Regions from separate parts of the Mesorhizobium onobrychidis genome, predicted to be linked through region 4. Evidence: predicted binding sites of a transcription regulator. Region 4 holds the regulator's gene; each other region holds the start of a gene.
What was found. The regulator LexA, encoded in region 4, represses DNA repair genes until DNA is damaged. The targets are predictions, from matches to a motif close to TGTTCNNNNTGTGTTCNG.

Region 1 (4,210 bases), 3.3 Mb from region 4:
CGTGTTGCGGTCGGCAAGCCCGATCGACGAAAAGCCCAGAAACTTTGCCGCGACCACCAGCTCCTCCGGCTTCGAGGCGCCGCGCAGGAACGAGAAATTCGACTGGATGCCGAATTCGGCATAGGGAACGACCGTCAGCGCGTTCATGCGAAGACCCCATGCATGAACCAGCGCGGCGCGGCGTGCGAGGCCCCGTAGAGACCCTGGCGGTAGAGCCAGTAACGGCGGCCGTCGCTATCCTCGATGCGGAAATAATCCCGGGTCGCCTCCTGCCCCGACGCCTCCCGCCACCATTCCGGGGCGACGCGCTCCGGCCCTTCGGCGCGCGCGACCCGGTAGAGAGCCCGCCGCCAACGGAAGTTCATCGGCGGTCCCTCAGGCATTTCGGTGGCCGGCACCTCGATCGGTTCGGGCGAACGGAACAGCCGGATCGGCCGTTCCGGCCGAAAGACAGGCTTGGAGGAAGTGTCTTGTATCTTGCCCGGCTTCTTCGGCGGAGAGACCCTTTGCGGCGCCTCCGCATAGGGAAGCGTGGCGACGGCGCGCTCCGGCAGATGACTCTCGACGGCAACCGGTTTCAAAACCGCGCTGTCGCCGAGTCGGGCGCGGATGCGGTCGGCGAAAAGGGCGATATCGGCGCCGTCATCGCGCGTCTCGCCGGCGAGATCCGCCTGCTGCATGTCGAAGGCCGCGGCCGACAGGACCGAGAGGCGCACGAGATCGAAGCCATAGCCGGCATCGATGTCCTGTTCGAGCGCGGCAAGCCTTTCGTGGAACAATTTCTGGATCAGCAACGGCTCGCGCAACGGCCGCGACGTGCCGACGGCGATGCGGCTGACGGCGCCGTCGACGCGGAAAAGCAGCAGCGCCAGCCTTCTTGCGCCCTCGCCGCGGCGCTCGAGGTCCGCCTTCAATGTCGTCGCCAGCATTTTCACCAGCCGCTCTATTTCGTCGGTCAGCATGACGGGTTCTGCGAGATGGCGTTCGACCGAAAGCGGCGCGACCGGCAGGCGCGGCGACACCGCCTCGTCGAGGCGGCCGAGCGCCTGGTCGAGGCGCAAAAGCAGCGATGTGCCGAAGCGGCGGGCGAGCGGCGCGCGCGGTGCTGCCATGACGGCGCCCGCCGTGCGCAGGCCGACGCTTTCCAGGCTGGCGCGGATATCAGGCTCGATGCGCAGCGCCGCCAGCGGCAAGGGTGCGAGAAGCGCTTCCTCTTCGCCGCAGGGGACGATGCGGTCACTGGCAAACCGTGCCGCCGCCCAGGCAGCACCTGGTGTGGCGGCAAGGCCGGCGCGGACATCGAAACCCTGATGGAAAAAGCGCGACAGGATGTCGTCCAGCATCGATCGTTCGCCGCCGAAAAGATGGGTGCAGCCGGTGACGTCGAGAAACAGGCCGTCGGCCGCGTCGATCGCCACCAGCGGAGTGTAGCGGTCGCACCAGTCGGCGAGGCTTTCGAGCAGGCGGCGATCGGCCTCGGGATCGGCTTCCACCACGTCGATCGACGGATGCATGGCGCGCGCGTCGGCTATGCCCATGCCGCGCTTCAGGTGAAGCGCCTCAGCCCGCTCGTCGAGGGCGGCGATGCGCTGCGCGTTCCCCTGGCGATGGCTGATCACCAGGGGCAGGTGATCCGATCGCCGGGAACGCCAGGACCGCCCCAGACGCTGCCGCAGGATCCTTTCCGCGGCGAGATGCGGAAACCACAGGGACAGGATTCGCTGCCCGTTCTTCCCCGGGCCTTCTTTCCTCGAAACTGCGTTCATCGGGGTTCCACTCCAGTGTGAATTGTCCTGGCAAGGCCGTGCGGCTCTTGCCGATGCTGACGGTGAAGGCGGGGCGGCCGATCGAGCCGGCGAGCGGCCCGGCGATCGTCTCGCGTGGTGCCGACGGCGCCGCCGACAGGACGAGGCGGACGGGTGCCGCCGTCGGCTCGGGTTCGCCGGCCTGGCGCAGCAGGAACACCGGCCGGCCGGCATTCTGTGCCCGGGCGTGCAGCCGCCGCGTCGCCGTGAGGTCCAGCCGCTGCGGACTGCCGCGGATTTCGAGGATGACGGCGGCGAGCGCCGTCATCCGGGCGGCCTCCTCGGCGGTCCACAGCGCGTCGAGGAGCCTTGGCGCCTCGGAAAACAGCAATTGCTCCGGCTCGATGCCGAAAATGGCGTGAAGCCCTCTGGCATAGGGAAAGCCGGCTTCGCGGAAGATCTCCGCGGTGCCGATCCACAGGACCGGCAGTCGCGGCCCCTGTTTGAGGATCAGGCTGACGAGCGACAGCGTGAAGCCGGCGACGGCCCCGGCATCGCGGGTGGCGGCGCCATAGATCTCGCTCAGCGCCGCCTTCGGCAGGCCGCCGCTGAGCGCAGTATCGAGACCTTCGGCGCCGGTGCGCAGAAACGCATCGGGCGGCGCCACGGCGAGGCCGCGGCGGACGATTGTTAGATCCCGGGGCGTGACATCCGCATCAACGGGAGCTGCGCCGGCCGGCGCCTCCAGGCGCTCGGGCAGCGTTCCCTCGATCTTCGCGATCTGGCGGCGCAGGGCAAAAACAGTCTCCCGCGCCACGGCGCTTGTCGCCATGACGGTCAGCTTCCACTCACAATTGTTCCTGTTATGTTCTCTAGGATTCCAGAGGGCGCCCGAAGAGTCAAGCGGAGTCATGGGGAATTTATTCCTGCCCGCGCCGGGACGGCAAACCGGCCATTTGCCGAGTCCGGCTCGAAAGCCTATATGCCGGGATCAGAAGGACAAAGCATGGCCCGCATCTACAAGACCCGTACCTGGCACGACGAGCTTTCGCCGTCGATGGAGGAAATGGAGTTCCTGGCCTTAGAGGCTTACGCCCATCTGCCGGAGGAATTTCGCAAGCTGACCGGCGAGATTATCATCCAGATCGCCGAATTTCCGACCGACGAGATCATGGACGACCTGTCGCTGGAAACGCCTTTCGACCTGCTCGGCCTGTTCGAGGGGCGCGGCATCGCCGAGCGCTGGAATCCGCAGACCGGCGAGGGGCCGAACCGCGTCACGCTCTACCGCCGCGCCATCCTCGACTACTGGGCCGAGAACGAGGAGACGCTTGGCGATATCGTCACTCATGTGCTGATCCACGAGATCGGCCACCATTTCGGCCTGTCGGACGATGATATGGAGCGGATCGAAGAGGCGGCGGAGTAGGCTGTATTGATATTCAGGTGATGCCGGCCTGCGAACGGCAGTTCCCTGCGCTTCCGGTGCTCACGTACCCAAAGTACGCTCCGCTCCGGTTCTCGGGAAACCACCATTCTCGGCGCGGCCTGACCTGAATCTCAACACACCCTGCGTCGGAGCCTTGCAAAATCTACCAATCGCTGAGCTTGGTGTTGGGTCCGTATTCCTGACCCTCGATATCCTTTACCACGGCCTGGCCGCAGCGCATGGCCTTGGCCTCCATGTCGTAGGAATAGGTCGGCGAGCCGAACAGGTGCCAGCCCTTGTTCAGCGCTGCCGTCACCTTGTGGCAGAAGCTGGAATCGTCCGGACCGGACAGAAAGCGGTAGAGTTTCATTTTTCATTCCTGTCGTGAGTTGCCAATCATGCCCCGATGGCGGCCGCCTTCGCCAGCAGTTTTTCGGCCTGCGCCAGATGCAGCCGTTCGACCATTTTTCCATTCAGCGCAATGACTTGCCTGCCGGCATTTTCGGCAAGCGCGAAGGCATCCTTCACCGAGCGTGCCTCGGCCACCGCTTCGGCAGATGGCGCAAAGGCCCGGTTCGCGGCATCGATCTGGGCCGGGTGGATCAGCGACTTGCCGTCAAATCCCATGGCGGCCGCTTCCCCGCATTCGCGCGCAAAAGCGTCCAGATCGCGAAAATCGTTGAAGACACCATCGAGCAGGTCGAGGCCGCCGGCGCGCGCGGCGAGCACCATCTGCATCAGCCACGGTGAGAGATAGCGCCGGTCGGGCGTGGCGAGAATGCCGGTCTCCTTGACCAGATCGTTCGTTCCGGCAACGAAACAGACCAGCCGCGAGGCCGGATCGCGGCCAAGCTCGGCAATCGGTCCGATGTTGAGCAGAGCCTTGGGCGTTTCGATCATCGCCCATAGTTTCACCTCGTCGGGTGAAAAATTGTCGTCGAGCACGTCGCCGGCTTCCAGAACATCGCGCGGCGTGTCGACCTTGGGCAGCAGGATGGCGTCGGGCTCGCAGCGTGCCGCAGCCAGCAAATCGTCG
Region 2 (4,210 bases), 2.9 Mb from region 4:
CACCTCTTGGGCCGCCGGGCGTCGCAGCGTTTCGTAGAGGTCGAGTTCGGCTTCCGGGCGCACGCCGTTCACCACGTCGCCAAGCAACTGGCCAAGCACAACCGCGTCGATGATGCCGGTGTTCATCCCTTGCCCTCCCGCCGGGCTGTGCACGTGCGCGGCATCACCCATGAGGAACAATCGGTCCTTGCGGTACGAGCGGACCAGGCGGTGATGCACACGAAAACGCGAGCTCCACGACAGGTCGAGCACCCGGGTTCTTTTCTTGGTCGGTCCGCGGCTGTCGAGCAGCGCCTGGATGTCGGCAATCTCGGGCTTTTCCGGTGCGTCATCCATTGTCGCGACGACCCGGTACGATCCGTCCGGAAGCGGCGCCACCACCACCAGCCCGGCCGGTGCAAAGAACAGCGACACTTCCGTCGGCCCAACCGGCCAGTCGAGACGAACATCGGCGAGTACGAACGAAGCGTCATAGGCCGCGCCGTCGAACTCGATGCCGGTCGACCTGCGCACCAGGCTTTGCATGCCGTCGGCACCAACGACATAGCGTGCCGATATCAGTTTCTCGCGGCCGTTCTCGACCACCGTCACGCGCGCGCCGTCAGCATCCTGAACGACCGCCTTGGCCTCGATCATGCGGTGAATCACACCGCCCAGGGCTGCGATCCGTTCGGCGAACACCTGCTCGGTCAGGTTCTGAGGCAGCATCATCAAATAGGGATGCCTTGACGGAAGCTTGCCGAAATCAAGCATGAGCAGCGCCCGATTGCGGTCGCGGATGGCGAAATTCTGCAGCTTCAGGGCAAGTTCGCTCAGCCGCTGCGTGACGCCGAGAGGCTCCAGCGTTTCCAGCGTCTGCGCGTGGATGACGCCAGCCCGCGAGGTCTGAAGGCCCTGCGCCAGCCTGTCGATCAGAACATGATCGACACCGGCCTGGTGCAGCACGATGGACAGCGCCATGCCGGTCGGGCCGGCGCCGATGATCAGGACTTCCGTTGTATCGGGCAACATTTTTTCTCTCCATTTGTCAACGATTGTTGACTTTCTAATTGAACCTATTGCATTTGTCAACGGGCGTTGGCATATGAATTTTCATGACCGAGAATCAGCCGAAGAAACCCAGCAAATCGGACCGCACGCGCGCCCAAATCCTCGAGGCCGCGAGGCTCCTGTTCGCCGAGCACGGCTATGACGGCGCCTCCATCCGCGACGTCGCGGCGCGTGCCTCGATCGATCCCGCCATGGTGATCCGCTATTTCCGCAGCAAGGACGACCTGTTCGCCAGCGCGGCGGTCGTCGACCTGCAATTGCCGGCACTGCGGGCGATCGACCGAAACACCATCGGTGAAACGCTGATCAGGCGTTTTCTCGAAATCTGGGAAGGCCCGGCCAGCGGTCCTGGCATGGCAATTCTGCTGCGTTCGGCGACGTCGAACGAATTCGCCGCCGAAAAGCTGCGTGACGTATTTGGCAACCAGGTCAGGCCGGTCGTTGCGGCGGTCGCTGATCCCGCCGACGCGGGTCGACGGGCCGGGCTCGTTTCGAGCCAGTTGCTGGGTTTGGCGATGTGCCGATACCTGCTGCGGCTTCCGCCCGTCGTCGCCCTGTCCCACGATGAAATCATTCAGAACGTCGGCCCTACTTTGCAGCGCTATGCCGTGGGAGAGGACGTTTCTTGAACCTGCCGTTCAGCATTGTTGGCCGGGTCTGGTCCTCTTGCGCGACTGCGCCGACCGACGGACGTGACACCGATTCGTGCCGAAGCGGCACGCAAAGGTTAACGGCGACCGCACGGCCTGTGCAAAAACCCTGTTACCCGCCTGTGGATTCTCGGTGGAAAACCTGTTCACAACACAACATATTGGGGTGAACAAAACGGGAAATATTCGCCAGCGCTGATTCGTCGCCTTTTCGTTCCGGCTTTGACCGGAAGGTTAACGACAAAGGTCGAAAACGTCCCTCAAACCGTTAAGGCGCGTTAGGAAAGATCAATAGTTTCATAATGTTGGGTGACGCCTGCCGGCATGCGCCGATCGTTCATCGGCAAATGTTAACGACGACGTCCGCCCTGCATGAATCGGGCCAGTTCGGCGATTCAGCATGTGGTGAGACTTGCCGGCAAAAAACCCAGATGTAGCCGTGAACAAAACCTGAATCAGCAAGAGTCAGCGATTCGTAGCTGATTCGTTCCAGACTCGTTCCAACTGTTAAATCAGGACCGGTTGACAACACCGGACGAGAGCCTTCGTGCTGCCGTCGGAACATTCCGCTTTCGCTTCGCGCCCGAAATCCCTATGTGTCGCTTGTCACACGCGCCGCCACGGGGCGCGCTCCCGACAACGCGAGGCAGAGAGCCTTATTTCCAGGTCGATGAACATCCAGCCGAAACACACTGAACCGCTGATCCTGTCGGGCCGCGACGTGACCGCCGTGCTCGGGCCGACCAACACCGGTAAGACCCATCTCGCCATCGAGCGCATGGTGGCGCATGAAAGCGGCATTATCGGCCTGCCGCTCAGGCTGCTCGCCCGCGAGGTTTATTCACGCGTCTGCGAGAAGGTCGGCGCTCACAAGGTGGCGCTCATCACCGGCGAGGAGAAGATCCAGCCCGACGGCGCCAGATATTCGGTCTGCACCGTGGAAGCCATGCCGCGCGAGACCGACGCCGCCTTCGTCGCCATCGACGAGGTCCAGTTAGCCGGCGATCTCGAGCGCGGCCACATCTTCACCGACCGCATCCTGCATCTACGCGGCCGCCAGGAGACACTGCTGCTCGGCGCAGCTACCATGCACGGCATCCTCCAGCGTCTGCTGAAGGGCGTGTCGGTGGTGACGCGGCCACGGCTGTCGCATCTGGCCTATGCCGGCTCGAAGAAGCTTACCCGCCTGCCGCGACGCACGGCGATCGTCGCCTTTTCCGCCGACGAGGTCTATGCGATCGCCGAACTGATCCGCCGCCAGCAGGGCGGTGCGGCCGTCGTGCTCGGCGCGCTATCGCCCCGCACCCGCAACGCGCAGGTGGCGCTTTTCCAGTCGGGTGATGTCGATTATCTGATCGCCACCGATGCGATCGGCATGGGCCTCAACCTCGATCTCGATCATGTCGCCTTCGCCCAGAACCGCAAGTTCGACGGCTACCAGTACCGCAATCTGACAGCGGCCGAGCTCGGCCAGATCGCCGGCCGCGCCGGCCGGCACTTGCGCGACGGAACCTTTGGCGTCACGGGCCAGGTCGATCCACTGGACGAGGAATTGGTCAAGAAGATCGAAGCGCATGATTTCGACCCGGTGAAGGTGCTGCAATGGCGCACCGCGCGTTTCGATTTCGCCAACCTCGACGCGCTGAAGCGCTCGATCGAGACCAACGCGCCGGTTGAAGGCCTGACGCGCGCGCTGCCGGCGGTGGATGCGCAGGCGCTCGAGCATTTGTCCCGCGACGAGGACATCCGGGCGCTTGCCACCGACGCCAGGCGCGTGGCGCTGTTGTGGGAGGCCTGCGCCCTTCCCGATTACAGGAAGATCGCGCCGGCTCAGCATGCCGACCTGATCGCCTCGATTTATACGGACCTTGCCAGGCATGGCCATGTCGACGAGAATTACATGGCCGAGCAGGTGCGCCGTGCCGACACCACCGAGGGCGACATCGACACGCTGTCGCACCGGATCGCCCAGATCCGCACCTGGACTTTCGTTTCCAACCGGCCCGGCTGGCTGGCCGATCAGGCACACTGGCAGGAAAAGACGCGCGAAATCGAAGACAGATTGTCGGATGCGCTGCATGAGCGGTTGACGAAACGCTTCGTAGACCGCAGGACTTCGGTCCTCATGCGGCGCCTTAGAGAAAATACCATGCCTGAAGCCGAAATCAGCCCAACCGGAACCGTCCTCGTCGAAGGCCATCATGTCGGCGAGTTGCAGGGGTTCCGCTTCACCGCCGACCAGAGCGCCGGCGGCGAGGATGCCAAGGCGGTGCGTACAGCAGCCCAGAAGGCGCTTGCAGCCGAATTCGAGGCGCGGGCCGAACGCTTCGGCGCCTCGGCCAACGGTGACATCGCGCTCGGCTCCGACGGCACGCTGCGCTGGATCGGCGCGCCGATCGGCACGCTGGTCGCAGGCGACGAGCCGTTGAAGCCGCGCCTTGTGCTGCTGGCCGACGAGCAGCTCACCGGACCCGCCCGCGACAAGGTCGCGGCGCGCGCCGAGCGCTTCG
Region 3 (4,210 bases), 1.1 Mb from region 4:
CACATCATTAGGGGTTTTTCCCGAAGAGTCGAGTCAGTTCTGCCCAACCCGTGCAAAAGTTTAACTTGCGCATATTTTTGAGTTATGCTTGTATCACATACCGATGGATAGTTAGCGCCGCGGACGATCGGATAGGCGGCAAGGCCGGGCATCCGTCGCGGCCGCCGCAAGCCAAGGAAACGAGGATGGACGCCCTCTCCGCTCAATTCGCCCGCGATTGCGGCTATACTGGCGACAGCCCGGCCATGCTGGCGGCCTTCGCCGCCATCCGCCACGACGGCATAGGCAAGGCCCGCCAGGGCCATGACCAGCGCAAAGCGATGGTCGACCGGCTGAAGCATGGCGAGGCGCTGTTCCTGGCGGCGGTCCGCCCGGCGCAGTCGGCCGAGGAGGCGCTCGAGGACGCCGCCCGCTTCATTGTGCTGTTCCGCAACATGCCGCGCTGGCGCCAGGAAAGGCGCGGCGCCGATCTCGCCCGCGCCAGGCAGCAGCGGCTCCTGGCGCGCTTCTTCCGCCGCTACGGCCACCGCCTCTGGCCACGGCAGGCCGCGTAAGCTGGAGGTCGGCGAGACCCCGCGAACGGCAACTACGGCGCGGACCGCGTTGGCGGAATATATTCGCTATCCGGCACCGGCAGCCGCCCGTCCGTCTTGACCGTCGCAGCCCACATCCGGAAATCGACAATGGCCATGCAATCTATTTTGGCCTGACCGAAATACGGAGCCCCATACGAGCATTCCGCGTTAGTTATCTTGGTAATGAATTCAGGCTCGCTGCCGACTGGGCCGAAGGCAACACCATCGATGTCGAGAATGGTTTTGTAGCCTTGCCGCAGCCGGGCCGTCGCTTCCTTCGTGCGAAAGACCAGCCAGTTCTCACCGTCGGAAAACCTGAAAGTAATTGTCCCGTCGGAGAATTTCGCCCGCGTGACCTCACCAGTGCAAACGAGCTTCTCGTTCCGGGCGACAAGGCGCTTGCACTCGCCTTCGACTGTCCAAGTGCCGGCCTGCCCGTCTTTCGGTTTCAGCGATGCACCGGCTGCCGCCGTTGCAGGGATCCCCACTACAATGACCGCTGTCAGCACGACGCTGGCGATGACGGAACTATTGACCAAGGCAACCCCATTTGGCGAAAATGCCCGCAGTCTTCTATGCCTCTTCTTTAGAATCTCGCTCGGAAGCTGTTAGATTTTGAACCGAGTGCGGCCAGAGGTACGTTGGCGCTGCCCCTCATCCGCCTGCCGGCACCTTCTCCCCGTATAGTGACGGGGCGAAGGGGCTGGCCTTAGCGTCGGCACCCTTTTCTGCAACGCTGGAGATGGCGAAATCCTTGGGCGAAGTGTCCCTTCTCCCCGTCTCTAGACGGGGAGAGGTGCCCGGCGGGCGATGAGGGGCAGCGCAAACCTGAAGCGATTACCCTCCAAGCTCCTTGACAATCCATCCGCAATGTTCTCTTTATGTTCCAGGTGAGACCACCCTCAAGACAATGCGGCGGCGTTCGAACCGCCGCGGGCGAACGGGCCGGATGGAAGCCAACATTCTCCACGCGGATCTGGACGCCTTCTATGCCTCGGTCGAACAGTTGCTCGACCCCGCCCTGCGCGGCAAACCGATCGCCGTCGGCGGCGGTGTGGTGCTGGCCGCGTCCTACGAGGCCAAGGCCTTTGGCGTGCGTGGCGGCATGCCGGGGCGGCGCGCCCGGGAACTCTGCCCCGGGCTGATTTTCGTCGGCGGCCATTTCAAGGATTACCAGCGGCTCGGCGACGCGGCTATTCAAGTGCTCGGCGATTTCACGCCTGTGGTCGAGCGGATTTCCATCGACGAGGCCTTTGCCGACGTCGCCGGCTGCACCCACCTGTTCGGTCCGCCGGCCGAGATCGCCACAACCATCCGCCGTCGCGTGCGGGCCGAGCTCGGTCTGCCGATCTCGGTCGGCGTGGCGCGCACCAAGCACCTGGCCAAGATCGCCTCACAGGTGGCCAAGCCCGACGGGCTTGTGGTCGTCGATCCACGCCACGAGCTGGAGTTCCTGCACGATCTGCCGGTCGAGCTGATGTGGGGCGTCGGTCCGGTCACCAGGGAGCGGCTGGCCGGCATCGGCGTCAACACCATCGGCGAGCTGGCGAAAACGCCGGGCTCGTCACTGGAGCGGCTGCTCGGCCCGGCGGCGGGCGAAAAGCTCAACGCACTGGCCTGGAACCGCGATCCGCGCAAGCTCGAGACACAGCGCCGGGCGCGATCGGCCGGCGCGCAATCGGCGCTCGGCAGGAAGCCGGCCGAGGCAAAGATCTTCGTGCCGGCGCTGCTGCATCTGGCCGACAGAGTCGCCACCAGGCTGCGGGCTAAATCCCGGCCGGGGCGCACCGTGACGGTTCGCGTCCGCTTTGCCGATCTGCGCTCGGTGACGCGCTCGATCACGCTCGACCAGCCGATTTCGGCAACCGCGATGCTGGCCGAGATCGCCGAGGCGCTGGTGCGCAAGGTGCTTGTCGATCATCCGCACGAAAAGACCATCTCGCTGCTGGCGATCGCCGTTTCGCATCTGGAGAAGCAATCGGTCCTGCAGCTGGAACTGCCGCTCGGCCTCGACGACGACCGCCGCCGCCCCGGCACCAGGAAGGGTGCGGCGCGCTGGACGGCCGACCGCGCCATCGACAAGATCCGCGACCGTTTCGGCTGGGAGGCGGTCGGCTATGCCTCGGTCGCGCTCGGCCAGTGGCGGTCGGTCCCCGACGCGTTTCGCGAGCTGGCCGAAAAGGAATTGTGAGCCGGCTTGGCCAGTGCAAGGAAGTAGAGAAATTGGCCCCTACTGCCCTACTGCCCTACTGCCCTTCTGCCCTTCTGCCCTACTGCCCTACTGCCCTACTGCCCTACCCAAGCGAAGCCAGGGGCGACACGGCCGGTCCGTTCAAAGCCGTGCCATCGATAGCAAAATGCGAGCGGTGGCAGGGGCAGTCCCAGCAGCGCTCGAGGGAGTTCCAGTGGACATGGCAGCCGATATGCGTGCATGCGGCCGAACACTTGTAGAGCGTACCGTCGTCATCGCGAAACGCAGCGATTTTGGTGAGCCCTTCGCGAACGATGGCACCTTCTCCCGGTTGCAGCTTGTCGACGGAATCGATTTCGCCGGGCGCGATATATTCGGCAAAACTCTTGATCGCTGTTGCATTCTCCGACAGATAATCGCCGATCGCGCCTGCCGTCTTGCGAGACGGCTCGTAAAGTTCGCGCCAGGGGCTTTCCCCCTTCAGAATCAGGTCGGAAATCAACAGGCCGGCCACGACGCCATGGGTGATGCCCTGGCCGGAATCTCCGGTCGCCACAAAGACGCGGCGGTCGCCAGGATTACGGCCGATGAACCCCGCATAATCGACGGTCTCCATCACCTGCCCGGACCATCGCCTGGTTTCCACGCCGACATCGGGCACCAGCCTTTTGGTCCAGGCCGCCAGGGCCGCGAAGCGATCACCGGCATCATCGGCCTGTCCTGTTTTGTGGTCTTCACCACCGACGATCAGGAAGTCGGTCCGACCCTCGCCAGGCTGACGCCGAACGTAGTGATAAGGGTCTTCAGTATCCCAATACAGCGCATCCGGTATGATATCGCGCGCGATCTCGAGCGACATCGCGTAGGTCCGATAGGGGGCTTGCTTGGTATGGAGCGCGACCCGATCGTTGATCGGCGAATTGGTGGCGACAACGGCCGATTTGGCAGACACGGTTAAGCCCGAAACCGTGGTTACGCGCACGCCGCCGTCAGTCTCCTCGACTTTTTCGACGATGGTATCGGCATAAAGCACGCCGCCGCGTGCGCGGATGCCTGCGGCCAGCCCGCGGAGATATTTGAGCGGGTGGAAGGTCGCCTGATTGGCGTATCGAAGGGCCTGTGCGTCCGAAAAGCCTGCAAACGGCACGCCCCTGGTCTTCTCGACGTCGATCCCGATTTTCAGAGCGGCGTCCAGCTCGCGCTCGGTATCGGATTCCTGCCTGCCGGAAGCCGGGAAGAGAAAGCCGTCGAGGCGCCGGAAATCGCACGCGATACTCTCCGTCTCCTGGATTGATTGGATGCGGTCGATAGCGGCCGATTGGCTTTGATAAAAAATCCGCGCCAGGTCCTCACCGCGCAATTTGATCAGTTCCGAGAAATAGTCGTCGCAGACGGATGACAGGTGTGCGGTGGTGCGAGCCGTCATGCCGCTTCCAATCCGGCC
Region 4 (4,210 bases):
GCCGTCGAACCGGACTTTCCGCAACCCATTGCCGTCGTGGTCCTCACGGCATTGTGTGCGGCGGTGACGCGCTCATGGCGCAAAACGCATTTGTGCTTCATGGCAGCGTTGCTGTGTGCACTCGGTGTACTCGCCGCCAAGGTTGAAACCTGGCGCGTGGGAACGCAGATGCTCGGTTCGGAAATCCAGACCCAGCTCACCGGCCGTGTCGTTAGGCTCGATCAGATGGCGAACGGCCGGATCAGGCTGACCATCGACGTGATGTCGACCGCCCGGCCGACACTGCGTTATGCGCCGGAACGTGTCAGGGTTTCGGCACGCAAAATTCCCGCTGAGATGACCTCAGGCTCGGTGGCAACCGGCTATGTGAGGCTTCTGCCTCCGACTGGCCCGGTTAGGCCGGACAGTTATGACTTCTCCTTTGACAGCTATTTCGCCGGTATCGGTGCCAGTGGCTTTTTCCTCGGCAATCCGAAGATCGTCGTTTCCGAAGATGCACCGTTCGCCGCGCGGCTTTCTTCCTCGATCGAAAAGGCGCGCGAAACCATCGCCGACCATATCAGGGACAGCATCGGTGGCGCCGAGGGGGAGATTGCCGCCGCGCTGATCGTCGGCGTGCGTGCCGGCATTCCCGAAGAGATAAACGAATCGATGCGGCGCACCGGCATCTACCACATCATCTCGATTTCCGGCCTGCACATGGCCCTTGTCGCCGGCACCATCATGGGATTGCTGCGCGGCGCCTTTGCGCTGCTTCCCGATTTTTCGTCGCGCCGGCCGGTCAAAAAATATGCGGCTGCTGCCGCACTCGTTTCCATCGCTGCCTATCTGATCTTTTCCGGTATCGTGGTCGCGGCTGAACGCAGCTTCATCATGCTGGCGGTAATGCTTGTCGCCGTGCTGTTCGACCGGGCGGCACTCACCATGCGCAATCTGACGATTTCAGCCATCGCTGTCATCGTCGTGTCGCCGCACGAGGTGGTCGGCCCAAGCTTCCAGATGTCCTTCGCCGCGACCGCTGCTCTCGTGGGCGCCTATGCCGGCTGGTCCGACTATCGTGCCGACAAGGCCACGACGCCGCCACAGCGACGGTCACCGATCGCTTTCGTCACGCGAAAACTCGCCGCTGGTACAGGTACCATCGCAATGACCTCCATCATTGCCGGCAGCGCCACCGCGCTCTTCGCCATCTGGCACTTCCAGCGCGTCTCGCCGCTCAGCCTGTTCGCCAATCTGGCCGTCATGCCGATCGTCACGGTCGTCATGTTCCTGGCCGTCGTCAGCGCCTTGGCAATGCCTTTCGGCTTCGACGGCCCTTTCCTATACATGATGGGCAAGGGGCTGACGGCCATGATTGCAATATCGGGATGGATCTCCGAGCGGTCGCCGGTCGATGCAGTCGGGCTGATCTCGTTGCAGTCGGTTCTGCTGGTGGCGGTCGCCCTGGTCATCGCCACGATGGCGACGACATGGTTGCGGCTTGCGGCACTTCCCTTTGCGCTCGCCGGCTTGCTGACGATTTCCGAGACGCGCACCCCCGACGTGCTGATTTCGGAAGATGCGCATCTGGTGGCGCTGCCGATCGGCGGCGGCGAACTTGCCGTCAACCGGGTGCGGTCGAACGAATTCACCACCGACAACTGGAAACATGCGCTGGTTTCAGCGACCATTGTCGAGCCGGAGACATTCGAAAAAGGAGACGTGCGGTTCGACATCGCCGACCCGGCCGACCTGCCGCCGGGAGCGCCCTTCTACTGCACTGCCGGCCTGTGCCTCGCCCGGCACCCGTCCGGCGCGATCATCGCGCTCGCCGACGACCGCAAAACCGCACGGCCAGCCTGTGCCTTTGCGGATTTGATCGTCATCGACGATGCCACAGCCTATTACAATCCCTGCCGCAATCCGCTGGTTCTCGTCGTCACAAAACGGCAGCTCGCTCGCATGGGCAGTGCCGCCGTCTTCTTCGATCCGCTATCGGCGACGACGCGCGCAGAAATCCATTTTGCCGTCAGACAGCCATATAGGCCTTGGCATGAGCAGCGGAGATTTTCGCGCGAGGCAAGGGGCCTGCCGCCATACCGCAGGGCCGAGAAACCCAAAAAGCCTGCCGTTCAGTAACGCCGGATCAGTCCAACGAGCTTGCCTTGCACCTTGACCCGGTCCGGCCCGAAGATGCGCGTCTCGTAGGCCGGATTGGCGGCTTCCAGTGCGATCGAGGCACCTTTGCGGCGGAACCGCTTCAGCGTCGCTTCCTCCTCGTCGACCAAGGCGACGATGATCTCGCCAGGCTGGGCGGTGTCGGCGTTGCGGATGATAACCGTGTCGCCGTCGAAAATGCCGGCCTCGATCATCGAATCACCCTTGACCTCCAGCGCGTAGTGCGTGCCGCCGGTGATCATGTCCGGTGGCACCGAGATCGAATGCGTCTGGTGCTGGATGGCGTCGATCGGCACACCGGCAGCAATGCGGCCCATCACCGGGATCGAGACGGTGGCAACGACGTCATCGTCGTTGCCGGCCGCAGGCATGCGTGAAGGCGCCGGCTTGATCTGTCGTCCGAGGCTGCCCTGCCCAAGGCTGCCCTGAATGACGCTTGGCGAGAATTTGCGCGCCGCATTGAGGCCGGGCGCGATCGAATCGGGCAGGCGCAGCACCTCCAGCGCGCGGGCGCGGTTGGGCAGGCGGCGAATGAAACCGCGCTCCTCCAGTGCCGTGATCAGCCGATGGATCCCCGACTTCGAGGCGAGGTCGAGCGCTTCCTTCATCTCGTCGAACGAGGGCGGAATGCCGCTTTCCTTCAGCCGCTCGTGGATGAACATCAGCAGTTCATGTTGTTTGCGTGTCAGCATCGCGACCCCCAACAGAATCAGAAAAACAAACCCAGAACAAACACTATCTGTTCCAGTTGTGTTCCGCAACCGTTTAAAGTTTAATGAATGTGTTGACGTTTTGTTCAGCGTAGCATCAGCACGCTGCACGCGGCGCCCGTCGCGGCTGGGGGAGCGAATGGCTCGCGCACGATCAGCCCGTTGGCGTCGGCCAGCATTTTGAGCATCGAGGAATCCTGGATGCCGAACGGGGTCGCCAGCAGCGTGCCGGCTTCTTCGCTCACCACGGCGCGTGCATAGTCCTGCCTGAGATCGTTGGCCGGCATGGCGGCGCCGAGCCGCGCCTGACGCATGTCCTGCCGGAAGGCGCGGCCGCCGAGCCGCGCAAGCAGCGGCTTCAGAAAGAGCTGCGTGCAGACCAGGCTCGCCACCGGATTGCCAGGCAGGCCGATGCAGCGGATGTCGCCCAGCCGCCCGAACATCAGCGGCTTGCCGGGCCGCATGGCGATTTTCCAGAAATCGAGCGTCATGCCTTCACCGGTCAGCACGTCATGGACCAGGTCATGGTCGCCGACCGAGGCGCCGCCCAGCGTGACGATGACGTCGGCGCCTGCGTCGACCGCTTGTTTCACCAGCGTGGCGATCGCCTCCTTGCGGTCGGGGGCGATGCCGAGATCGAGCGCGCTGGCGCCGACCGAGCGGGCCGCGGCGGCGACGCCATAGGCATTGGACGAGATGATCTGGTCGGGGCCAAGGTCGCTGCCCGGCGGCAGCAATTCATCGCCGGTGGCGATGATGGCGACCAGCGGCCGTTTCACCACGCTGACCTGCGGGTGGTTGGCCGACGCCGCCAGCGACAATGCCGCCGGATCAAGCGGGCGGCCTTTCTCCAGCAGGACGTCGCCCTTCGAGAAATCGAGCCCGAGGCGGCGGATGTTGCGGCCTTCAACCGTCGACGCGGTCACTTCGACGCTGCCGCCGCCGCGGTCGCGGACATTCTCCTGGATGACGATGGTGTCGGCGCCTGCAGGAAGCGGCGCGCCGGTGAAGATGCGCACGGCCTGCGCCGGGCCGACTGTTCCGGCAAAGCCGCGTCCGGCCGGCGCCATGCCGATCACCGAAAGTCTTGCGGGCACGGACGCGACGTCCTCGGCCCGCACGGCATAGCCGTCCATGGCGGACGCGTTGAACGGCGGCTGGGTGTGGAGCGCCAGAAGCGGCTCCGCCAGCACGCGGTCGGCGGCGTCCATCAGGGCGACGCATTCAGCGTGCAAGGGCGCAGCATCCTCAAGCAGGCGCTCGAGCGCCTCGGCGACCGGAAGCAGTGCCATTATTGGCCTGCCCCCTTGGCGTCCGCCTTGTAGTCGCCGGATTTGCCGCCG

Region 1: the regulator LexA is predicted to act here: its motif matches at 2,601-2,618, upstream of IHQ72_RS04140 (ImuA family protein).
Region 2: the regulator LexA is predicted to act here: its motif matches at 2,186-2,203, upstream of IHQ72_RS06215 (helicase-related protein).
Region 3: the regulator LexA is predicted to act here: its motif matches at 1,447-1,464, upstream of dinB (DNA polymerase IV).

What each region holds. Positions count from the first base shown of each region.
Region 1 is NZ_CP062229.1:873,636-877,845, forward strand. Features, by position in the region: gene IHQ72_RS04130 (error-prone DNA polymerase) at 1-147, opposite strand, end outside; gene IHQ72_RS04135 (DUF6504 family protein) at 144-1,619, opposite strand; gene IHQ72_RS04140 (ImuA family protein) at 1,561-2,577, opposite strand; gene IHQ72_RS04145 (metallopeptidase family protein) at 2,752-3,174, shown strand; gene IHQ72_RS04150 (DUF1737 domain-containing protein) at 3,338-3,544, opposite strand; gene IHQ72_RS04155 (HpcH/HpaI aldolase/citrate lyase family protein) at 3,571-4,210, opposite strand, start outside.
Region 2 is NZ_CP062229.1:1,291,133-1,295,342, reverse strand. Features, by position in the region: gene IHQ72_RS06225 (FAD-dependent monooxygenase) at 1-1,011, opposite strand, end outside; gene IHQ72_RS06220 (TetR/AcrR family transcriptional regulator) at 1,095-1,679, shown strand; gene IHQ72_RS06215 (helicase-related protein) at 2,371-4,210, shown strand, end outside.
Region 3 is NZ_CP062229.1:3,097,011-3,101,220, reverse strand. Features, by position in the region: gene IHQ72_RS15400 (hypothetical protein) at 186-554, shown strand; gene IHQ72_RS15395 (hypothetical protein) at 587-1,114, opposite strand; gene dinB (DNA polymerase IV) at 1,525-2,766, shown strand; gene IHQ72_RS15385 (FAD-dependent oxidoreductase) at 2,870-4,210, opposite strand, start outside.
Region 4 is NZ_CP062229.1:4,208,602-4,212,811, forward strand. Features, by position in the region: gene IHQ72_RS20890 (ComEC/Rec2 family competence protein) at 1-2,118, shown strand, start outside; gene lexA (transcriptional repressor LexA) at 2,112-2,849, opposite strand; gene IHQ72_RS20900 (molybdopterin molybdotransferase MoeA) at 2,954-4,159, opposite strand; gene moaC (cyclic pyranopterin monophosphate synthase MoaC) at 4,159-4,210, opposite strand, start outside.